DNA from 3 places in the Aneurinibacillus uraniidurans genome. Region 3 is predicted to be linked to each of the others. Evidence: riboswitches for the same ligand, from Rfam matches in the RefSeq annotation. Region 3 holds a riboswitch; each other region holds the start of a gene.
The links. Region 3 has a riboswitch for S-adenosylmethionine ahead of PO771_RS17925 (trans-sulfuration enzyme family protein). Riboswitches for the same ligand answer to the same signal wherever they lie in the genome.
Positions count from the first base shown of each region.

Region 1 (8,249 bases), 370 kb from region 3:
TCCTCGTTCAGAATACGTATGTCTTGGGGGGTGAGTTTTTACTATCCTATTCCGTGACCATTACTGACATGCTAAGAAAAACAGGCATCGGCTCAAGCATTCGTTATTTGTCTGTCCAAACAAAAAAGCCACAGGCGAGTTGACCTGTGACTTCTTCATACTTTTATTTATTATCGTATACGGCTCCATGCAGCACTTCATAAATTTCAAGCTGTGAACCTGTCGCTGGATTATTTTCATTCGAATGCGCATGTGCACGGCGGAAGGAGTCACTCTCAGTCCAAGCGCGGAATGATTGTTCACTATCCCACTTCGTATACACAATCTGCTTGTCCATATCCAGGCTACCAAGGAATTGGAATTCCAGACAGCCTGGAACTTCTTTCATTCGCTCCGCGCTCTTGCCAAACATCTCAGTCATCCGACCTTGCATTGCTTTGGGGACTTGCAGGACATTCATTACTACATACATAGAAAGCACCTCCTGTAAAATGACTTCGCCTTCACTATACCAAATCAGGAAGACAGATTCCAATTCAGGGGTGCAAAACCACTTTATAAGTTGGTAAAATAAAGATAATTATTTTTAATAAGGAGGCGTATGTATGAACGCTGAATCGTCTGAATCCAGCAAACAGGAGCAAGACCATCTGGAACGAACCATTCGGGAGCGTGATGAACGCATTACACAAATGATGCGTGAAAAACAGGAAACCCGTATGCTTCTTGCCTCCGCAGAGCAGCCGTCCTTCTGGCGCCGCCTTTTTCGTCGAGTATAAAAAAACGCACAAGAGCAGGTGTTCCGGTATGGAACGGTATGCTCTGTGCGTTTTTTTGTGTGGTATTAAAATACCGGGATAACGGAGCCTTTGTATTTCTCTTGGATGAATTTCTTCGTATCCTCGGATTTCAGCACTGCGATCAGCTTTTTGATCTCGTCACGGTTCTCATCGCCTTCTTTAACTGCGATGATGTTTGCGAATGTTTTCGCTGCTTCAGAATCTTTCTTCTCCATTGCGATCGCTTTGTCTGGCGTTAGGCCGCCTTCCATTGCATAGTTACCATTAATTACAGCGTAATCAACTTCACCAACCGCACGCGGCAGCATAGAAGCTTCCATTTCTTTAATCTGAATGTTGTTCGGATTTTCTACAATATCCTTTTGTGTCAGCTCGTTGAGTGGCTTGCCAGCTTTCAGCTTAAACCAACCTTGTGCTTCAATCAGTTTTAATGCGCGTGCACCGTTGGATACATCATTCGGAATTGCGATCACAGCGCCTTTTTTCGGTTGCTTCGCTGTTTCTTTACCAGGGTATAAGCCCATCGGCTCAAGGTGAATACCGTCTAACGCTTTAATGTGTGTACCATGCTTTTTGTTAAAATCATCGAGGTAAGGTGTTGTCTGGAAATAGTTTGCATCAATTTGCTTGTCTTCAAGCGCTTTATTCGGAAGTACATAGTCGTTAAATACGCGGATTTCCATATCCACGCCTTGTGCTTTCAGCTTGTCCTGCACGCTTTTCAAAATCTCGGCATGCGGAACTGCACTTGCCCCTACAATAATCTTCTTTGTTTCTGCTTTTTGCTGGTTACCTCCACCGCCGCATGCTGCGAGCAGGCCTACAACCAGCGCAAGAATTGCCATTACAATCCACTTCTTCATGTGCAAAAACCCCTTTTCTTTTTTTGATCGTACAAAAAACTCCCTCGCCGGCAGAAAACCGAGAGGGAGTTGGTACTAGCAACCTCATCATCTCTTATCTGCCAGGAATTTCATCCTGCTGGATTTGGCACAAAATTTTCTTATAAGCAAGAAAATCCGCTGCCGGGCTTCATTGGGCCAGTCCCTCCGCCGCTCTCGATAAGCGAGTTTTATTTAATTACTGAAAATTATATTACTTCCCTTTAAAACGTTTGTCAAATATTTTTTCAATAAAATATTATTCAGACTTTTTTATGAAAGGTCCCTGCTGGCTTACAAGCATATCATACAGCTGTTTCATCATTCCTGACGCTGTAACGCGGTGCTGTGGTACACCACGATCGATTTTATAATCTTCCACCAAAAAAGTTTGCATTCCAACTTCTTCTGCGACCATATCCTGCTGCATATCATTCCCGATCATAATACAGCGTTCAGGTGGAATGCCGATAGATTCACTGATCTCCCGGAAGTAATTCGGATTTGGCTTGCAGTAATGAGCCTCTTCAAATACCGTCACATGCACGAAATCTTCCGCAGCAAATCCTGCCCAGCGCAGGCGTTCAATAATTGAAACACCTGGAAATACCGGATTCGTAGCGACAACAACATGATACCCCTGCCGCTTCGCTTCTTCCACCACTTTTGCGGCATATGGATGCGGGCCGCAGTCTTCCTGCAATACCGGAAACTCATCCGCATAAAACTGATCGAATACTGGCCACACCGTATCATACGCCAATCCAGTCAGATCAAGAAACTTCTGTTGGAATACTTCAGCATTCGTTTTCGTGCCATCATCGTCTTGCATGACATGCTTTGTCGCTTCCCAAAGTGATGCGCCAAGCTTTTGCGGCTCGATAATATGCGCCGTATAGGCTCCGAGACGTTCTATGTATCGCTTTACGAACGCTTCCGTATCCATCGTCAGCAGTGTCCCATCTAAATCAAATAAAATTGCACGCGGCTCCGTCATCGCCACTCCTCCTTTTAGCTGGTATTAACTCATACCGGGATATCCGATCTGGCGCAGCGCTTCGTACAAAATCACAGCTGCCGTGTTAGACAAATTGAGCGAACGCGTCGCATCGCTCATCGGAATACGGATAATCTGGCCGGGGTACTTCTCCATAATGTCGACTGGAATCCCGGTCGTCTCCTTCCCAAACACAAAAAAATCACCATCCCGATATTCAGCTGCGGAATGGTATATAGCTCCGTTCGTTTCGATAAAAAACAGGCGGCAATCTGGATTCTTGTCCATAAAGTCGTCAAACGACTCATAATAGGTCAAATCAACCGCATACCAGTAATCGAGTCCAGCCCGCTTTAAATAGCGGTCATCTGTCGAGAACCCAAGCGGTTTAATCAGATGCAGCCGGGTTTTCGTTGCGGCGCACGTACGCGCGATATTCCCTGTATTGGCTGGAATAAGCGGCTCGTGCAACACGATATTAAACGCCATGTCGTCTGTCACCTCATCTGTAATAATACCATATTCTGTCCTGAAGCAAAACGGCCGCACAAAGCGGCCTGATCAGCTACAAAATATGGTAGAATGAATATTTGATATTCTTCGTATATGCCGTTGAATCTGTATAATCCCAGTATCGCATGCGGCTATTTACCGTATGTGCATTCACAAGCGGGTTCCCAAAAAAATCTTTCGCGACAATAATAGTCGAATGATCCCATCGTCCATTCCCTTCAAAATCATAGCAAATAATATCGCCGATGGTAAGCTCATACGGCGACTCTTTTTTCTCGGTGTAAATTGGGCTGCCACGCTCAAGCATCCAGCGGAAGATGTTAGCCACAGTCCAGCTATAACTCCACACAGCACCCGGACTATCTCCCCCTCGATACCACCAGCCCGTTGCGCGGTTTCCCGTACTTTTCATAGGAACCCCGCCTGCGTGCAAACACTGCGAGATGTAATTGGTACAATCATCCTCAAAATAACGATATTCTGGATTGTGGCTGTTCCACCACAGCTCCGCATACCGCACCGCCGCAATCCTGTCGTATACGTACGTCTGCGGTTGTTGCTTAGTAGCCACTCCTCGCTCATCTTCCTCACGTGCCCATAATAGATCCCGCTCTGCGATTTCTACAGATTGAGGACCCCGCACTGTCTCATCGGCGGCAACGCTCCAGCATCCATCTTGATAGATGAGCGTAATACGAGATTCTCGTACTTTCTCCTGCTCTCCCGTATGATCTTCCCAGGCATACATATACCATTCTCTTGCTTTTACACGCACGATGACCTCTCTCACCGTCTGTCGCTCCACACCTAATTCGAGCACATCGAGCCTGCCTCGCACCGGCTGCATATTGTATGACTTAAGCCGATTACGCTGGCGGTTGCATGCCTCAATTATCGGCAGAGCAGCATTCTTTACTTGCGCAATTTCGCTAATCTCATGACTGTCCTCCACCAGCAGCTTCGCCCGGTAGGACAAATATTGCGCGAGCGTTTTTTGCCATTGTGCCATCTCTTTCCTCCTCGCATATAAATTGCTCTTATGTATATGCGAAGAAATAAAAAGAGAGAAGCCCGCTGCTCCTCTCTGTTCATTGCTATACCATGCCAACTTCTGTTTTCTCCAAGATGCCCTCTAACTGTAGCAAACTTTCTTTTATATCCAGGCCGCCGCCATATCCGACGAGCGCACCATTGGAACCGATCACACGATGACAAGGAATAAAAATAGACAACGGATTCTTATTGTTCGCTCCGCCAATCGCTCGCACTGCTTTCGCGGCGTTAATCGCAAGCGCAATATCCTTATAAGAGCGCGTCTCCCCATATGGAATGCAGCGCAACTGTTCCCATACAATCTTCTGAAATTCTGTGCCATACACATCAAGTGAAATGTCAAATTCACGACGCACACCCGCAAAATATTCGTCCAGCTGCCGGATAACATCTACGAATAGTTCCGGGGCATGCAGCACACTTTCCGTTCGCAGCCATTTCTTCGCCCAGCGCTTTAACGAAAGTATGACAGAATCTCCCTCCCCGAATTCCACCAGACATAGACCTTTCTGTGTCGCTGCCAGCGTAATCGGACCGAGGGGGCTGTGATACACGGTATAGTACATTTCCGGCTTCACGCAATCCCTCCCTTGTACATCTCCCCCCATCTTACATCGGAGCTCTTTCGAAAAGCCAGCATTATTATTCGACATTTTCTAGCTTAGAAAGCGCTTTTTCGATTTCAGAGTAGACGGAGTTGTCCCGTTCGTTGTTTTTCGCCATTTCTAGCGCAGCCCTTGCATCTTCTCCGCCAATTCGCCCAAGTGCCCAGGCAGCTGTACCGCGAATAGCAGGTCTTTCATCCCGACGCAGTAACTGTATAAGTGCTGGAACAGCCGTCACATCCTTAAAATGTGCTAGTGCTAAAATCGCATTGCGCTGGATCGGCTTTTTGCCACGCCAGGCAGCCGATGAACGTCCGAAGCGAGCGGTAAACTCTTTCTTGCTAATCGACAGAAGTGGCTGTAAAAGCGGCTTAGCGGCTTCCTTATCCGGGACGAATTCTAGGTGTAGATTGACATGTTTTTTACGGTTTTTCGGACATACCTGCTGACATGTATCGCAGCCATATAAGCGGTTGCCAACGGCTGTACGGAACTCGTCTGGAATGTAGTCTTTTATCTGGGTAAGAAAAGCAACGCAACGCGTAGAATCGAGCTGCCCGCCCTGCACAATCGCACCAGTCGGGCACGAATCGATACAAAGCGTACAATCGCCACATTCATCCTCAATCGGTGTATCCGGTGGAAATGCTACATTCGTCAGCATCTCACCCAAGTACACCCATGAACCGAATTCATGGGTAATAAGTGACGTATTTTTCCCAACCCAGCCAAGTCCAGCACGTGCAGCTACCGCTCGATCAGACAGAGCTCCTGTATCGACCATAATGGCCGTCTGCACACCCGGGACGTGCGCCTGAAGAAATTCCTCCAGCTTTTTTAGTCGATCACGCAGTACATTATGATAATCTTCGCCCCAGGCAACCCGTGCCAGTACACCGCGATATGCACCCGGCTCTGACTTTGGCGGTGCTTCCATACGCGATGGATAGGCGAGCGCAATCGAAATAATCGAGCGTGCTCCTTCCATGCTAAGCTCGGGATAGACTCGCTTCTCAATGTCTTTCTCTTCAAAGCCTGACTCATATCCACGTTCCCGATGTGTATACAAACGCTCTTTTAACGTCAAAAACGGGTCTGCGGCCGCAAACCCGATCTTATCAATGCCGATACTGTATGCATAGGCGATTACTTCCTGTTTGAGCTGCTCTACGTTCATAATTCCTCCTTGCACCAAAGCAGACTAACGACGCTGAATGGCTCCTGTTGCCAGTTCATCACAGCGATTGTTCAGCTCATTATCCGCGTGACCTTTCACTTTAATATACTCCACACGGTGCGTCTCCATAAGCCCAAGTAGTTCTTTCCATAAGTCCTGATTCTCCACAGGCTGTTTCTTGCTGTTTTTCCACCCGTTGCGCACCCAGTTTTTATGCCAGCCCTGCTTGAAGCAGTTCACCATATAGGCGCTATCACTGTGCAGCTTTACGATACACGGCTCTGTCAAAGCTTTCAGTGCTTCTACCGCCGCTTTCAGTTCCATTCGATTATTCGTCGTATTGTCTTCACTGCCCGACATTTCCCGGCGATGCTTGCCATACAGCAGCACTGCGCCCCAGCCACCTGGCCCTGGATTCCCCGAACAAGCGCCATCTGTATAAATAATAATTTCTTTCATCGTCTCCCCTGCTTTCCGCTATTTCTTCCCCTCAGTATATCAAAAAGCCCGATGTCGGAAAAACACTCCAGCCAGTGCAAATAAGAACAAGAAGCTCCCAAGCATATAGAACAAAGATGCCCTACCGAACGCTTCCATCGCCAATCCGCCAAGTCCTGGACCGATCAAACTGCCACTGTCAAAATGAAGGGAAGCAAGCACATTTCCAGAGGCGAGCAACGTGCGCGGCAACAACATCGCCACATAGGCAAGTCCCAGGCCAAAAAATGAGCCAACAAATATCCCGGCCAACGCAAACAAAATGATCAAACCATACACATGGTCGCCAACAAACGGCACGATAAAAAAGACAAGCCCGCCAATTACCGCACATATACGCAAAATAGGTCGCGGTCCAAACCGATCACTCAGCATACCAAGCGGCACTTGCAGCAGCAGACTCCCCAGTACAAACGATGGTAAAATCAAAGAAATCCAGCCATCTGAGATGTGCAGCTCCGTCGCATAAATGGGGAAGCTAACATTGAGCGCAGCCTCCATTAAGCCATACAAAAATGGCGCAAGCAGCGGTAACCAAACCAGCACATACACACGCCCATATGTCTTCGAAGAACTTCCTCCTTTTCTGGCAGGTGGTCGTTCATTGCGAATCGTATACAACAAAAGGCCTGTCATACCAAACATGCTACCCATTACGATAAACGGAACCCAAGTTCCATACGCCAGCAGGTTAATGCCCAGCGGCCCGATACTAAACCCGAGACTATACATCAAACCATACAGTGACATATACCGCCCGCGCTTATTTTCCGGGCTTCGATCCGCAATCCACGTCTGGGTCGCATAATGCAGAATGCTATCCCCTACTCCGACAAGAAAACGCAGAATAAGCCAGATAACAAAGGAATATCCAATAATAGCAAATAAAACTGTACTGCTGACGACCATGACCAGTCCGACAACAAGCAGCGCTTTGTACCCATAGCGAACAAGCGGCTTTTCCACAAAAAAAACAGCGAGTAGCGCACCGACATAAAGCGCGGCCGCACTCAAACTGTTTACAGAAGCAGCAACTCCCTGTTTTTCTAACAACAATGACAGCAAAGGCAAAATCAATCCCTGACTCGCCCCTGCTACCAGCACAAGAATAAGTAATACAAAAAATCGATTCATTACAGTTTTCTCTTCTCTCTTAATACAATTTGCTCCAAGAAAATAATGAGCAGTACACCCATGACAAGCCCATTCCCGAAAATATAACTCACAAACGGCGGCAGCGTCAGCATCGCTTCTGGCGGCACAAACATAATACCGATCCCAGTTAGAAGCCCGAATCCAATGATCATAATGGTGCGCTCATTCCACGTTACTTTCCCCAGATCTTGCAGGCCAAATCCAATAAGCTGCGTAAAGCTCACAAACGATACGGCATAACCGACTGGGGCCGGCAGCCCCGACAGCACTCGACTCACCTGCGGCAGCATACCAAGAAGCATAAACAGCCCGCACGCGATCAAAAAAGGCAAGCGCGATGCAATGCGCGTTACTTGAATAACCCCGGCTGTAATGGACAACGGGACAAGTCCAACAATGCCAAATGTTCCCGACAGCATGTGCGCTATCCCGGTAAAAATACCGCCGCGCCGATAATCTGCCTCCCCTGCCTGTACATGAACAACTTTGCCCACGACAACAATGCTCGCCACCAGATTCGTTAACAAAATCAATCCCGTCAGCATCGAGATCATGATGGTCCCAAGATCA
Region 1 covers NZ_CP116902.1:3,211,223-3,219,471, forward strand. Annotated here, with positions in the region: gene PO771_RS15995 (antibiotic biosynthesis monooxygenase family protein) at 164-472, opposite strand; gene PO771_RS16000 (DUF3967 domain-containing protein) at 606-779, shown strand; gene PO771_RS16005 (MetQ/NlpA family ABC transporter substrate-binding protein) at 845-1,663, opposite strand; SAM riboswitch class I at 1,755-1,868, opposite strand; gene PO771_RS16010 (HAD family hydrolase) at 1,941-2,678, opposite strand; gene trmL (tRNA (uridine(34)/cytosine(34)/5-carboxymethylaminomethyluridine(34)-2'-O)-methyltransferase TrmL) at 2,703-3,167, opposite strand; gene PO771_RS16020 (amidase domain-containing protein) at 3,244-4,200, opposite strand; gene PO771_RS16025 (methylated-DNA--[protein]-cysteine S-methyltransferase) at 4,286-4,822, opposite strand; gene queG (tRNA epoxyqueuosine(34) reductase QueG) at 4,887-6,026, opposite strand; gene rnhA (ribonuclease HI) at 6,051-6,485, opposite strand; gene PO771_RS16040 (MFS transporter) at 6,525-7,658, opposite strand; gene PO771_RS16045 (purine/pyrimidine permease) at 7,658-8,249, opposite strand, start outside.
Region 1: another riboswitch for S-adenosylmethionine. It lies ahead of PO771_RS16005 (MetQ/NlpA family ABC transporter substrate-binding protein); the one in region 3 lies ahead of PO771_RS17925 (trans-sulfuration enzyme family protein).

Region 2 (8,249 bases), 320 kb from region 3:
GCTGGAACCGAAATCAGATCGCCTGGCTCCATGACAACATCGAAGTAGCGACCATCCGTAGCTTTCAGTGTAAAGATGCCGTGCCCATCCACGCAGAAGCGTACTTCGTCGTCTGTATGATGATGCTCGGCTTTAAATTTATCGAGGAGGGCATCAAGGTTCGGAGTAGCATCAGAAAGCACGATAATGTCTTCGGTTTGATAGCCACGGCGTGCGCTCAGTTCAGCGATTTCTGGGCGGAATGATTCGATGATTTGTTGTTTTTGTTCATCAGTGAGCGTGTAGTTTTCTTTCAGTTCACCAGTTAGACGCTCCACACCCCAATTTTCATAAATAACATCTTGTGTTTGCAGATACTGAGCAACTTCGTGTCCTTTTACGATTTGCTCCTGTGTATCACGGAATGTAATGTATGCCATCGTTACTACCCCCTGTATAAAAGTAATAGGATTATGCCTGTACGGCTAAGTGGCGCACTTGCAGCCACTGAAGATGATACGAGAACAAAAATTCAAATGATTCAAGGTGACGTTTTGCTTCGAAGTCATTGCCGCCCCAGGCATAAATGCCATGGTTGCGAATTAAGACTCCAGGGATGCGTGGATCGAGAACATTTTCCACAGCATTCGCAAGTTTTGGGATATCCGCATAGTTTTCGACGATCGGGATGCGAATCTCGGCACCTTCTTCCCAAATTCCGAGACCTTTGATCAGCTCCTGATCACGCAAGGTTACATAGCCGACATCGCCGTATAGCTCAGAGATGAGATTGTTTGCAATCGTATGAACATGGAATACAGCTCCTGCTTTCGGAATGTTACGATAGATTGCGGTATGAATTTGTGTTTCAGCCGACGGTTTAAGCGACGTCGTTTCGTACGGCTTGTTTTCAGCATCGACGACAAGGTAATCATTTGGCGTCGAGAGGGTTTTATCCTTTCCGCTGGCTGTTACGGCAACTAGCAGGGGAGAAGAGCTGATTTTGACTGATAGATTGCCACTTGTACCGGGGAACCAGCCTCGGGCGGCGAAGGTAAGTTTGGCCTGATCCAACTGTTGAAATGCAAGTTGGCGGGCTTCATGTGTGAATGTGCTCATGATGCTCCCTCCGTTTTTACGTGAAGTCGTTTCAGTGCGTCGATACAGTCATAAAAATCAGCAAAGCGGTCGTATGCAATACCAAGCTCTTCGCACTTTTCTTCCAGATACGCACGAGCGATCACCGCATCAGCAATTTTTGCCCCTTCTAGGTCGGTAATGCTGTCTCCGATCACGACTTTGAAATAGTCATCGCTACGATAGCTGCGATTCACAGTTGTTTTACACATGCCGCAGTCCACATCACAGTGCTCATCACATGTATATGGATAGATGATGTTAACATATTCGCCTGTGAAGTCTGCCTTATTGCAATAAATTTTCGGAATACGATCTGCATACGGAGCAAGAATCGGTTCAATGAAGAAGTCGATGCCGTTGCTTGTCACAAGCAGTTCGATTTCATGCGTATGACAGAAGTCGACGAATTCTCCGAAACCAGGTCGAACGACGGCGCGCTGTAATACGAAGTCAGTCATCTCCTGACGCTTCTCACTGGAGATCAGAGCGAAAAGCGCATGGACGCCAGCACGCAGACTTTGTTTTTTAGCAAACATATCATCTACGATACTTTTCCATTCTGGCGGAGCGAATTCAGCCATGATATCAATAATGTTGTCTTTCTCAGTAATCGTGCCGTCAAAGTCGCAAAAGATCACAATTTTTTTACTCATGTTATGCGCCACCCCACTTATCGAGCGCAACTGCAAGCGGAGCGTTATTTGCAGCTGCTTCTCGCAATGTCTGCCCATTTACGACTGCGTCGATGGCAGCACGGAACGCTCGACCACCGTCAGCCGCTCCATTCGGATGACCATGTACACCGCCGCCTGCATTAATGATGACATCTGTGCCGAAATCTTCATATAGTTGCGGCACAAGACCCGGGTGAATGCCAGCAGATGGAACCGGGAAGGCCGGAGCACCTGCGCTTTGTTTAGTCCGGGCGTGGTCAGCGATAGCCAGTGCTTCTTCACGTTCGAGTGCTACCGAGCCATACGGAGATGGATATAGAATGAAGTCTGCACCTGCAAGACGGTTTAGCTTACCAAGCAGGAGCGGAGAGGCGATGCCGTAGTCCGCTGCTTGATAGAAAGCACCTGCAAGTGATGGATGCGCCATCAGCGGCACGGTAATATCCGGGTCAGCAGCAAGACGATGCAAAATTTCGAAGCCATATGGCAGCACATTCAGCAGCAGGCAGTTTGCTCCGTTCTCAATCGCATATTTGGCACGGTCAACAATTTCATGTACTGGACCAGTCAGATTGGCTGCGTACAGCACAGGGCGTCCAGCCTGTTCGATGATTCGGTTATAAGCAGCCAGACGTTCTTTTAGCGGAGCGCGATCATCAACAAAAAAGATTTCGTCGTCTTTGACAAGATCCACTCCACCTTCAATTTGCGCGGCGAACTGTGTTTCCAGGTCTTCAAGCGGTAGGCCGAGACATGATTTAAAGATGCTCATCAGAAGTGGACGATCGTACACACCAAGTTTCTCTCGGATGCCTGTAATGCCGAATTTTGGTCCAGGAAATTGAGCAAGCAGGGAAGGTGGGAATTCAATATCGAGCAGTTTGATTTTTCCATCCATCGACAGTTTGCCGAACACGGTTGTGAGCAGAGCCGGAATATCGGCTGTAATGTTGCCAGCCGGATAATTGATCGCAATTGTTCCTTGCTGGATGCCATTTACTTCGCGCTCAATCTGAACATCCGCTACACTTCCAAGATAGGGTGCGAGCAGTTCCTGGCGGGCAAGTGGGAGATCAGTCCAGCTGCCGACCGTCATACCGACCGCGATGCCCTGTGCTTTTTTATATAAATCTTTACCTTCTGTCTGATACGTTACCGTAATGAATTCACTCATAGTTTATAACCAGCCTTTCTCACGGAATGGTATACAAAAAACGCCCTCCTTCAGAAAGAAAGAGGGCGCTAACATACAAAATAAGGCGTCAATCTTATCTTTCAGAATGAACTCATTCTGTAGGAATTAGCACCTTTCCTTTTCACCAAGAATGGTGAGCTGGCAGGTTGCCGGGCGTCATAGGGCCAGTCCCTCAGCCTTCTCGCGATAAGCGTTTTCGTACGATTTGAAATTATATTTCAAATTCTAAGTGGTAAAGAATAATGTGTCAACTATCTTTTTTAATTTTCTTCCCCGGTATGTGTGTGATACGCGTATACAAGCTTGTTTAAATGTTCGAGTTGATTGGCATACTCGAGCATCTCGGATACGACCGGGAACAAATGGAGCCAGTGTCCGTCATCTTCTTCCTCAGGTGTATGTTTAACTTTTGGATAGAGGGACATGAATTCATGCAGGAGACGTTGGTTTTCTTCATAAATGGGCTCTGGCATCTGACCGGTATCACGCGGCTTGAGTACTCCCTCATACAGCATGAGAATGTCCTGGTGATACGTAGTTAATTCTTCAATCTGTTTCTGGATGAGTGGGAACAAATGATGATCCGTCTCGAAGGAAGAATAAATATGCCGTTCAAAGGTGCGAAGCATATCCATTTCCTTATAGAGTACGACCAGCATCTGTCGGAATATGACCAGTTTTTTGCTGCTAGAATATGTAACTTTGCGGAAGCGAGTTACTTCTTCTGTGTATAAGTCATATAGTGTTTCTACGCTTTTAAATCCTGTTTTAATCTTGATTTTTTCCGTCCGGAACGCTTTTTCTTCCATTTCATTATGGATCAGTGTTCGCATAAGCAAGGAGAATTTCTCACTTAGTTTTGTTACCTCGTCAAGCAGGCGCTTCTCATAGCGAGGTGGCAAGAATACGGCATTCACGAGTGCCGCAGAGAAAATCCCGATGACAGTTAGAGAAAAACGGTTCCAGGCAAACATCAAATCGTTGCCTGTCTGTGTCTCCATAACAGATACAACCGTTACGATACTAAGAACAAGACTCTCTTCGAGTTTTAAGCGTAAATTAATCAGAATGACGATCATGACGACGACACCGACAATGATCGGTTCTGACCCTAGATAATACGCAGCAGCCACACCGAGCACAGCTCCGATTGCATTTGCTTCTAACTGTTCACGTAATTGCTTCCAGGTGCGGTACAGTGTCGGCTGAATACTGAGCGTAGCAGCAATTGCAGCAAGGGCTGGTGGCTTTAGTTCGAACCAGTTGCAGACGAACAGAGCGACGATGAGGGCAATGGCTGTTTTGATAATACGGGCTCCGACTCGCATAGATCCTCCCTATATAGTTGTCTAATAATGTATAGTACCACGAAATATGGATAGAAGTAAGGAGTTTATTTAGATGAAAAAACAAAGGCAACCGCTCCTGGGAGAGAGCGGCTGCCGGTAAAGGTGGTAACTCACACTGCAAGTTGGGAGCTGTGCAGGTGAAAAGGAAACACAATTATTCAGTAGCAATCGATGGATCAGCCTGTTCTTTCACTGGCGTCAGCATCATAAAGTGCTCGCTTGCATTTGCAAGCAGGCGTGCGATGTCTGCTGCTTTTTCTGGCTGTCCGCTTGCTTCAAGCTCTGCGATATATTCGCCAAGCAAGTAAGCTACGTCTTCTTGGCCTTTTGCATTCAGCGGCTGGATCGTTACTTTAGCCGCTTTAGCCAGACGACGTTTAATGGCTGCTTCGTCGAGGCCTAATTCTGGCTGGATGCGAAGGTATACAGTACCGCCAGTCATACCAGAGCACATCCATGGACCTGGATCACCCATTACGAGTGCGCGGCCATTGGTCATATATTCAAACGCAAAACCTTTGATATTGGCGCGTGCGCCAATACCGCCAGCTGCATCATTTAATGGTTGTTTTAATTCTCCACCGATAATGACATCGGCTCCAGAGAGACGAATGCAGGCGCGTGCATCTGCGTTACCCTGTACAATGTACAAACCTTTTTGTGCGCCATAGCAGAAGCTTTTGCCCACGGAGCCGTTGATGAATTCGCCGCGTGTATTTGGTGATTTCATAATCGCCACACGTCCACCGAATCCAGTTTTACCGACGCCATCTTGTGCACCGCCCTGTACGCGGATGGATACACCTTCTGCATTGAAAGCTGCGAGACCATTGCCTGGTACACAGCCATTTGCAAATGTGAGCGAGACTTCCGGCAGATTTACATAGCTGCCATCCAGGTATGGTTTGACACGGGCACCGGAATAACGGCTTCCGAGCACACGCTGATCACTTAATACGTTTGTGAACGTCTCGTTGATCGGTGCATTTGGTGAGGCGTAGCTGTCCTCTTCTTCGATAATTTCACCATTCGGCGCAACGAGTACACGAGCTTCAATTGGTTCAGCAGGAGCGAATGGAGCGCTTGTCAGCATAGCGGACAGGTCCATCTGCGCCAGACCATGAGTTTGTACCAGCATATCTGCACGACCAACCATATCCTGTACACGGTCGAAGCCAAGTTCAGCTGTAATCGCACAAAGTTCTTCACCAATTGATGTAAATAGGCGTTTCAGATTTCCGACTGCTACGTCAAATACACGCGGTACGAATCGACGCAGGCCGTGCTCTTGCGCTTCTTCTACGGACTCGATCTGTGTTGCGATCCCGACATGACAAGTATCGAGGTGACAACCGCGGCATGTTGTACAGCCAACAGCCAGCATAGCCAGTGTACCGAAGCCAACGCGGTTGGCACCGAGTAAGATCAGTTTTGCTACATCGTGTGCACCTTTCACACCGCCATCTGCCCACAGTTCTACTTGATCGCGTAATCCGGCTTCGATCAGAGCAGTATGTGCTGCTTTTACGCCGATCTCAACCGGCAGACCTACGTGTTGAATGGCGTGGACACGGGCTGCCCCGGTACCACCATCGAATCCGCTGAGTGTGATGTAGTCTGCACCTGCTTTGGCAACGCCGACTGCGATGGTTCCGATGTTTGGTACAATCGGTACTTTGATACAGACTTTAGCCTGGTGGTTCGCTGTTTTTAATTCAGTTACAATTTGTGCCAGATCTTCGATCGAATAAATATCGTGGTTATTCGACGGAGAGATCAAGTCAGAACCGAGTGTAGCGTTACGAGCTGCGGCAACTTTTGCTGTTACTTTTCTGCCCGGTAAGTGACCGCCTTCACCTGGTTTTGCCCCTTGACCGATTTTGATCTCAAGCAAGTTGGTCGAGTTAGCAAGCTCGACGTTTACCCCGAAGCGTCCGGATGCAATCTGTTGTCCGCGTGTTCGTGGATATTTGCCCAGCATATCTTTAATTTCACCGCCCTCACCGTTGAGGCTGATCATATTTAATTGGTCAGCTGCTTCGGCATAAGCGCGGAATGCCGTTTCGTTTTGTGAACCGAACGACATCGAAGAGATGAGGAACGGCAGACTGTGTTCACCGATCGTAGTATCTACCGTTGTTGAGTCGACGGATTTTTCTGCTTTTTCTATAGCAAAGTCGGCTAAATGACGAATCGAGAGCGGATTTTCTTTTTCCAGCTCGATCAATTTATCAGCGAATTCGCGGTATGGAAGGCTACCGGATGCTACTTCCCCGATTGATTTCCAGACGCGCGGCCACATATGGAAAACCTTCGCTGGTCGTGCCTCGTCTGTGCCGAATTCTTCGTAACGTGCTTTGCTGTCTGCTTCCAGGTCGGCAAATGATGTACCGGATGTATTGCTGCCGCAGAAGTTTACGATACCTAGTACGTCCGCCACTTCTGTATGCAGACCGATGGAGGAGAACAGGCGGGCATAGCCACGAAGTTCATGAATTCCGATCGTTGAAATAACTTTTTCAAGACCTTTCGTCAGCGTGCTATACAGATTCTCTACCGCTTGTACTTCTCCTTTTGCATATGCAACAGTAAACAGGAGGTACGGAGATACCGCATCAGCTCCTAGACCAAATGCAATTGCAAGGTCATGCAGATTGCGAATCGCAGCAGAACGAAGTACAAGACTTACCTGACGACGTAAATTGCCAGATGTGGATGGAGCTGTTTTGAGTGCCTGATCTACTTTGGAGATGACCAGATGTGGATCAATCCAATACTGTTCATCCTGATGAGAAGCACTATCATCAAGTAAAATGACACGAGCGCCCATTTGTGCGGATTGTATCGCACTGGTTGCAATCCGGTCGAGTGCTTGCGGAATTGTTTCGCCTGCTGTGAAAAACACTGGAAGGATATGCTCATGGTCACCGAAATGTTCCATTAATTGTTCAACAGAAACGGTATTCAGCTTATCAGCAAGTTCTTGCATTTCTGTACCTTCAAGCAGGAGCGGAGATGGAACTTCAATGCTGGCAGTGAGCGTTCCGTTTTGCGGGAACAGATCAGGACGTCCACCAAGTACCATACGTGTCGAGAAATGCTCAATCTCACGTTCACGGTCAATCGCTGGATTGGTAACGACTGCTACACTCTCTTTAATGAAGTCAGCCAGATTCTGACGTGCACTAGAAATGGCTGCAAGCGGTGCATCATGACCGAGAGAACGAATGGGTTCGGCACCGTTAGTAGACATTTGTTCAGCGAGTTGAATGTGCTCGCGCTCCCAACCAAATGCTGCATACTGTTGATTGTTTACAGATTCAAGAACATCAAATGGTGCCTTTGCTTTAGCTATTTTCGGGAATGAAAGTTGTGCGCGGAAGCCTGTAAAATCTGCGCGTTTCCCGGATCGTTCTAGAATGCTATTTTGTACATCGCTGTGAGAGAGAACGGTAATCGGCTGTCCTGGATTCAGTTGTATGCCGACTTTCTCACCCGGAGCCAGCGCTTTTGGTTCACTTACCATTTCATAAACCGGGATTACGCCCTGTTCAGAAGAGAAATATAAGGATGTTTCGCTTTCAACCATCCATACTGGACGCAGTCCGAGTGCATCGACACTGAAAATACATTCATTGCCGTAGCGGGAGATGATTCCAGCTGGGCCTTGTGCATAATGCCCCCATGTCTGACGGTAGTATACATATAAATCCTGCAGTTCTGGACGCAGGTTTTTCATTTCATTAATAATTGGCGGGAAGATCATTTCCATCGCCTCGAATAAGGAAAGACCATAGCGGTGAATGAGTGATTCTACAGTACGGTTCATGTTTTGTGAATCACTTCCGCTTTCTACGAGGCTAACGCCAAGCATTTCTGCTTCATTTTCAAGTTTGCGGATCGTATTGATTT
Region 2 covers NZ_CP116902.1:3,260,175-3,268,423, reverse strand. Annotated here, with positions in the region: gene PO771_RS16330 (1,2-dihydroxy-3-keto-5-methylthiopentene dioxygenase) at 1-419, opposite strand, end outside; gene PO771_RS16325 (methylthioribulose 1-phosphate dehydratase) at 451-1,098, opposite strand; gene PO771_RS16320 (MtnX-like HAD-IB family phosphatase) at 1,095-1,772, opposite strand; gene PO771_RS16315 (2,3-diketo-5-methylthiopentyl-1-phosphate enolase) at 1,774-2,967, opposite strand; SAM riboswitch class I at 3,059-3,181, opposite strand; gene PO771_RS16310 (FUSC family protein) at 3,249-4,316, opposite strand; gene PO771_RS16305 (glutamate synthase-related protein) at 4,492-8,249, opposite strand, start outside.
Region 2: another riboswitch for S-adenosylmethionine. It lies ahead of PO771_RS16315 (2,3-diketo-5-methylthiopentyl-1-phosphate enolase); the one in region 3 lies ahead of PO771_RS17925 (trans-sulfuration enzyme family protein).

Region 3 (8,249 bases):
AACCCGACCACAGTTGGCGGCAGCACCATCGGCAGTAAAAACAGCGACTCCACGATACTTTTGCCCGGAAACTGGCGGCGAGCAAGAAGGCGGGCGAGCACGGTTCCTGTGAGAAATACGATAATGGTAGAAATGCCCGCTACTTTTATGGATAAAAGAAGCGGGCCTATGTTTATTTCATTCATTTTTTTATCCCTGTTTTACTTATTGGAATCCATATGTTTTTAGCGTAGCTTTTCCTTCTGGACCCGTCAAGTATGCGAGAAATTCCTGCGCTTGCTCAGCATGGGACGAGCCTGCCAGCACAGCGGCTGGATATACGATTGGCTTATGCCACTTCGGATTCGCCGTTGCAACAACTTTTACTTTTTTCGATACACGTGCATCTGTCGCGTATACGATCCCCGCTTCCGCACTGCCGGACTCTACATACGACAGCACCTGGCGAACGTCACTGCCAAATACCAGCTTATTTTTCACCTTGGCTGATAACCCGAGTGCATTAAACAATTCCTGTGAATAGCGCCCGGCTGGCACACTTTGTGGCTCTCCTACCGCAAGATGAGTTAGCGGAGCTGTGCCAAGCTTCTCAAACGAATCAATCGCTCCTGTACTTCCTTCTGGTACAATTAAGACAAGCTCGTTGCGGGCAAAGTCTGTACGTGTCTGAGCTGCAAGTAATTTCTTATCATTCAGCTTATCCATATCCTTTTTACTGGCAGACAAAAAGACATCGGCCGGCGCGCCCTGTTCAATCTGTTGGGCTAGCTTACCTGACCCACCAAAGCTGTACGTCAATGTAATATCAAGATGCCCTTGCTCGAATTTCGGTTTTAACTCCGTAAGTGCATCTTTAAGACTGGCAGCAGCAGAAATCGTGATTTCCGTCTTTTTCACCGGCTCTGCTTTTTGTTGCGGAGAACACGCTGTTACCATAATGACGAGAGCCACCATCATTATGATCGAAATAACCTTTTTGTGCATTCTTCTACCCCTTTTACTTTTTATATCTAAACATAACTAATTATAACTAAATATAACTAATTATAAATAACGAATTTTAATCAGGAGGGTATTATGAGTGATATTTCGTATACCACAGAAGAAATCGCCTCTCTCTTAAAAGTGTCCAAACTTACCGTATATGATTTGATCAAAAAAGGGGATCTGATCGCGTATCGAGTCGGACGACAGATGCGGGTAGATGCAGCTGATCTCGAAGCGTACAAGCAGCGGGCACGGGGCGGAGTCCCATCCATCCGATCAGAGCAACCGCCATCGCATTCTAGTGTCAGCACTTCGGATCGCGATGTTGTCATTAGCGGGCAGGATATGGCTCTCGATATTTTGACACGCCACCTGGAAGGACATGATGGAATCCGTCCACTTCGCTCTTATACCGGAAGCTTAAATGGCCTGATGGCGATGTACCGGGGAGAAGCTCATATCGTGAGCACTCATCTGTGGGATGGGGATACAGGCGAATACAACATTCCATATGTACGCAAGATTCTGGTCAGCCACCACTATACTGTTGTCAATCTTGTATCCCGTCAGGCGGGCCTGTATGTACAAAAAGGGAATCCAAAAAAAATAACTGGGTGGAGTGATCTGGAGCGCGGCGACATCTCGATTGTCAATCGCGAGAAAGGCTCAGGAGCACGTGTTCTTCTTGATGAGCAGCTGCGTCTGCATCGCATTGCGTCATCTGATGTACACGGCTATCAAAATGAGGAGTCCAGCCATTTAGGAGTTGCCGGGGCAGTCGCCAGCGGATGCGCGGATACGGGAGTGGGCATTGAAAAAGTAGCGTATGTGGTCGGCGTGGACTTTATCCCTCTCATTCAAGAGCGGTATGATCTGGTGATACTCAAAACACCGAACAATACGATGCTGCTAGACAATTTGCTTCGGACACTACAAAGTCCCGCTTTTCAGAACGAAATCACAGCAATCGGGGGATATGATCTGACCCATACCGGTAAAATATTGTATGAAAACGAGTAAAAAGAAACCGTTCAATTCTTCTAACAAACAAGGTCGTAACCTGCTACACAGTTACGACCTTGCATTTTCTATTCTTCTTTAGCTAATTTCACTGTACTTCCCTGGGTAATCTGCACGAGTTTTTGCGGAGAAATAGGCAAAAGCGATTCTGGAATGCCCGCTGCTGTATAAACCACGTCAAAACGATGTAATAATTCATCAATATAAATCGGGATCTCCTGTTGTAAGGCAAACGGACAAACAGCACCCGGCTTAAAACCCGTCACCTCTTCTACTTCCTCAGCAGAGGCCATTTTTTGCTTTTTTCCACCAATAAGTGATTTTACCTTTTTGGAGTCGATTCGAATATCACCTGATGCTACAAATAAACCATACGCATCGTCATTCGTTCGAAATAAAATGGACTTGGCAATTTGGCCAATCTCTACTCCTAAAACGCGGGCAGCCTCTTCCGACGTATGCATTTTCTCCTCATATACAATCGGCTCAATAGCAGCATCATGCTTTTTAAGAAATTCTCGTACTCGCTCAATAGCCATACGACAATACCTCCCCTGTCTCTGTATCATTTCGACATGTCCATTTTACCTAAGGGAGGGTGAATTTGATAGAGAAAGCGCCTGAGTAAAATCAGCCTGCAAATCTGCCGCTTCTTCCAGCCCGACCGAAAGGCGGACAAGCTTACCTGTAATCCCGATCGCACGACGCACTTCTTCCGGAATGCTTGCATGTGACATGCGAATCGGATGCGTCAAAATACTCTCCACTGCTCCGAGACTCACCGCAAGTGCCGGGATTTTCGTCCGTTCCAGAAACGATTCCGCCTCTTCCTCTGTACGGAATTCAAACGAAACAATCCCGCCAAACCCAGATGCCTGCCGCGTCGCTAACTCATGATCCGGATGATCAGCAAGCCCCGGATAATACACCCGTTCAATTTGCGGCTGTTCCGAAAGCCAGCGAGCTAGCGCAAGCGCTGTCGCCTGGTGCTGGTCAAGCCGGATTTTTAACGTCTTCAATCCGCGAAGTAAGAGCCATGAATCCTGCGGGCCAAGAATGGCACCGAACGAATTCTGCACAAAATATATCTCCTCCGCCAGATCTTCCGCAGCTACAACCACAAGACCACCCACCACATCACTGTGCCCCCCAATGTATTTGGTCGCACTATGCACCACAATATCCGCTCCAAGCGCAAGCGGCTTCTGCAAATACGGGGTCATAAACGTGTTATCCACTACCGTTAGAATCCCATACTGCCTGGCAATTGCCGATACAGCAGCAATATCGGTAATTTTCATCAGTGGATTGGACGGTGTTTCAATAAAAATCATTCGTGTCTCTGGCGTGATTGAAGCCGCCACTGCCTCCAGGTCCGTCATATCAACGAACTGCGGCTCAATGCCAAAGCGTGGAAACAACCGAGTCAGCACCCGATACGTACCGCCATAAATATCACGGGAGATCAGCACCTTATCCCCCTGATTCAACAAACAAAATACAGAGGAGATTGCCGCCATCCCGGATGCGAACGCGAACCCTGCATACCCACCTTCCAGCTGCGCAATCGTATTCTCCAATGCTTTGCGAGTCGGGTTGCCGGATCGGGAATAATCAAACGCTCCCTCTCCCGCTAGTGCCCGTTGATCAAATGTCGAAACCTGGTACACCGGAACGTTTACCGCACCATACGGCTCCGCAATTCCTGTCTGAGCATGGATGAGCCGTGTGCCAAACGACGAATTTTCATCATAAGCGTCAACAGTATGAGTAAGCATGAAGGACCTCCTTTATATCCGCGAGAATATCGTCTACATTTTCAATACCGACCGACAGACGAAGCAAGCGGTCTGAGATACCAAGCTGCTTTCTTGTCTCTTCGGGAATGTCTGCATGTGTCTGACGTGCTGGAAATGTAATTAGACTCTCTACACCACCGAGGCTTTCGGCAAATGTGACAAGCTTCAGATTTTCCAGCAAGTATGAAACAAGTTCCTCTTCCTTCACTGTAAACGACAGCATGCCGCCTGCACCGGATGCCTGCTTCCGGTTCACTTCATACCCCTCATGATTTTCAAGCCCCGGATAATACACGGCCTCGATCTGCGGTTGTTTACAAAGCCACTCGGCAATCACCTGTGCATTATACTGCTGCCGCTCCATGCGCAGCGCCAGCGTTTTCAATCCGCGCAGCAACAGCCATGAATCCTGCGGACCAAGAATGGCTCCTATCGCATTCTGAATGAATCTAATTCGCTCACCTAACTTCTCATCCTTCGTCACGACCAGACCAGCAATCACATCATTATGTCCACCAAGATATTTAGAAGCGCTGTGAATGACAATGTCTGCACCAAGCTCAAGCGGTTTCTGTAAATACGGCGTCATAAATGTATTGTCTACAATCGTTAACAACCCGTGTGCCTTCGCCAGCGCGACTACACAGGGAATATCACTTATTTTCATCAATGGATTGGTTGGGGTTTCAATAAAAATCCCTTTTGTGTCTGACTGAATAGCTGCCTCAACCTCTTTCAGGTTACTCGTATCAACAAAGCTCGCCTGCACCCCATACACATTCAGCACTTCTCGAAGCACACGATACGTACCCCCGTACAAATCTTCCGTTACGATCAAATGATCACCCGGCGCAAACAGATGTAGCACAGCCGTTACCGCTGCCATACCGGAAGCAAACGCCGAAGCAACTGCCCCCTTCTCCAATCTGGCCGCTGCATCCTCCAGAACAGTTCGGGTCGGATTGGCCGTTCGGGAATAATCATATCCTGTGCTCTCCCCAAGCTTTGGATGAGCAAATGTCGCCACCTGATAAATCGGTGGGCTAACCGCCCCTGTCTGCGGATCTCTTCCGATACCTGCTCGCACTAACTCTGTTTCAATATGCATGTTCCTGCTCCCCTCTATAATAAAGTCCACAAAAAAACACCCTTCACAGATGGAAGGGTGTTGGATGCAGCGGTCCGCTCGTCTGCTACCTCTCATCTGTTAGAACACGTATGTTCTACAGGAATTAGCACCGTTCACACAATTGTCTATACAGACCATTCATGTGATGGTTGCCGGGCATCATCGGGCCAGTCCCTCCGCCTCTCTGGATAAGAGAATTCAATTTTTTCAATTATCAGCAATCATAAATCAAAAATGTTCATTTGTAAACCGCATTTTCATGGGTAACATTAACAAAATAGATTTTCACCATCAGGGAAGCTTAATAGGTGTAACGCACATTACAAATTTATTGAGGTGACATTCATGAAAAAGGTAATCGCATTTACATTAGCAGCATGTGTTGCCGGTTTTACGCTCCCAGCCTTCGCCGCTACTCCTGATACAACGCACAAAGCAAAACATCACCATCACCATAAAAAGGTGCATGCTAAGCATCATGGAAAAATGCATATTAAGGGACTGCCTAAGACAGGCTATGGCGGCGCAAGCGAATAAACAAAAAAAAGGGGGGCTTCCCCCTTTTTTGTACTGTGCACTATTAATTCAGAGGGGAAAATAACATGAGAATCCTAACCTGTCTTCTCTTGATCGCTATTTTTTTCTTTCCTTGCTCAACGATTGACGCCCATACTTCAAAAGCATTTGTACCCGTTCGTATCGAAATACCTCAGATTAAACTTAAAGCTGCTGTAGAACCTGTCTCCGTACTGGCAAATGGACAAATGGGGGTCCCACCTTCCTTTGAAAAAGTAGGCATTCTCACGCCTTGGACAAAGCCAGGTGAACCAGGCAATGCTGTGATTGCGGGACACTTCGACCACTATACAGGACCGGCTATATTTTATCGCCTAAGGGAATTAAAACGTGGTGATAAAATTTTTTTATACAACAGGAAAAATGACAAGCTTGTTTTTACTGTTAAAAATGTAGAATCATTTATGACCAAAAAAGCACCTTTAGAAAGAATATTCGGGCCCTCATCCAACGCTCAATTAAATTTAATTACTTGTAGTGGTAAATTTAATAAAAAAACACGTGAACATACCCAACGTCTTGTTGTGTTTGCTGAAATTTCCCCGTAACTTCTCCACTCCTTTTGTAACCAATATAAATAATCATCCGAACCTGGCCCTGAGCCGGGATTTTTTTATGGGATATTTTCACACAAAATCAGCATTGATTCATTTTTGCATTAAAATTTATGCACAAATGAATTGTATTTTCGACAAAAGTCCCTATTTTTCTATTATTTTTAACATTTATTTATTGGCATGACCCTTGCATATTACACATAATACAGACACAGTTTTGTAAAAAGTATAAACAAATAGGAGGATGGATATGGAGAAAACACAACAAGCTCAACTTCAAAAGCAGCTTAAGACAAGACATATTACGATGATCTCCATCGGGGGCATTATTGGTGCCGGTCTTTTCGTTGGTAGTGGTGCTGTTCTTAACTCAACAGGTCCTGGTGCAGTTCTTTCTTATGCTGTTGCCGGTTTGCTTGTAGTACTGCTTATGCGCATGCTTGGAGAAATGGCGCTCGTAAACCCGGACAGTGGTTCATTCGCCACATACGCACGACTGGCAATCGGACCGTGGGCTGGCTATACAATCGGATGGCTGTACTGGTTCTTCTGGGTTATTACCATCGCAATTGAAGCAACCGCGGGTGGCGCAATCGTACACGGCTGGTTCCCAGCTATACCGATCTGGGCCTGGAGTCTAATTCTCACATTCTTGCTAACGCTTACAAATATTTTTTCTGTTAAATCATTTGGTGAATTCGAATACTGGTTCTCCATGATTAAAGTTGTTGCTATCATCGCATTCATGGGCATTGGCCTTACCATTATTCTTGGTTTTTTCCCAGGCGTTCACTCTCCTGGTATGTCGAACTTCACAGGACACGGCGGCTTCATGCCACTTGGAACTAGTTCGATCTTTGTTGGGATCGTAACGGTTGTCTTCTCATACTTCGGAGCTGAAATCGCTGCCATCGCGGCAGGCGAGTCCGAAAACCCTGAAAAAGCCGTTGTCGTTGCAATTAAAAGCGTTGTCTGGCGTGTTCTATTATTCTATATCGGTTCTGTTACCATCCTTGCGTTCCTGCTTCCGTGGGACTCAACTGAATTGCTGAAAAGCCCATACGTAACGATGCTCGATATGGTAGGAATTAAGGCGGGCGCTCAAATCATGAACGTCGTTGTTCTAACATCTGTACTATCCTGCCTGAACTCAGCACTGTATTCGAACTCACGTATGCTGTACGCTCTGGCGAAACGTGGAGATGCTCCACGTGCACTCCTTAAATTGAACAAGCATGGTGTTCCGGTTCTTGCTGTATTTGCCAGCACAGTCGCTGCCTACATCTGTGCGATCTTCAGTTTTGTGTCACCAGGCAAGCTGTTCCTGTTCCTTGTAAACTCATCAGGTGCGATTGCGCTGCTTGTATACTTAGCTATTGCAATCTCTCAGCTTCGTCTACGCCGCCAAACAGAACGTGAAAATCCAGAAAAACTGAAAATGAAAATGTGGATGTTCCCATATCTGACTTACGTGGTAATTGTCGCTGTTGTCGGCATTCTCATTTCCATGGCCTTCATCGAATCTGTACGTTCACAGCTGTACCTGACTTTATTGCTTGCAGCATTTGTAGTACTTTCTTATTTTATCACCGGCAAGAAACATTCAGCCCCGGAACCAGCCCTGATCGATGGGGTAGATCCGGCTCAAGATAAATAATCCTTCCAATCCAGAGGACAAGCTCCTCTGGATTTTTTATTGCCTTATTATCATCATAAATTCACAGTTAATACATATCCATTTTTATTCATTTATAGTAAAATATATACAAGATAGATATATAAGGTGTGAGGGAGGGGATTCATAACTATGATTCGCAAAAAATTATCCTATTCACTAAAAAATGAGGTACTAGCCGAAAATGTGTACACAAATAACGATAAAATATTACTAGAAAAAGGAAAAAGACTCACCACATCGGATATCATTCGGCTCATCAACCTAGATATTGATAGCATTTATGTTGAAGAAGAACAAAAAAACATTGCCATTGAGGTCGTCAGTCAAGTTCGTACGCTTTGGAGCCAGGAAGATAAAGCTTTTACAGAGATGTACGTTCAAAACCTCGATCAAATTAAAAATTTGTTTACAGAAATAGCAGAAAACAAAGACATCTCCTTACAGTCTTATTTAAATGGGTATTCGAACATGTTAGAATCGGTGCTTGAGCATACCTCGGTACT
Region 3 covers NZ_CP116902.1:3,577,947-3,586,195, forward strand. Annotated here, with positions in the region: gene modB (molybdate ABC transporter permease subunit) at 1-185, opposite strand, end outside; gene modA (molybdate ABC transporter substrate-binding protein) at 205-984, opposite strand; gene PO771_RS17910 (substrate-binding domain-containing protein) at 1,078-2,007, shown strand; gene PO771_RS17915 (YbaK/EbsC family protein) at 2,076-2,546, opposite strand; gene PO771_RS17920 (trans-sulfuration enzyme family protein) at 2,592-3,785, opposite strand; gene PO771_RS17925 (trans-sulfuration enzyme family protein) at 3,766-4,914, opposite strand; SAM riboswitch class I at 5,004-5,130, opposite strand; gene PO771_RS17930 (hypothetical protein) at 5,281-5,472, shown strand; gene PO771_RS17935 (class F sortase) at 5,538-6,059, shown strand; gene PO771_RS17940 (amino acid permease) at 6,319-7,725, shown strand; gene PO771_RS17945 (HD-GYP domain-containing protein) at 7,876-8,249, shown strand, end outside.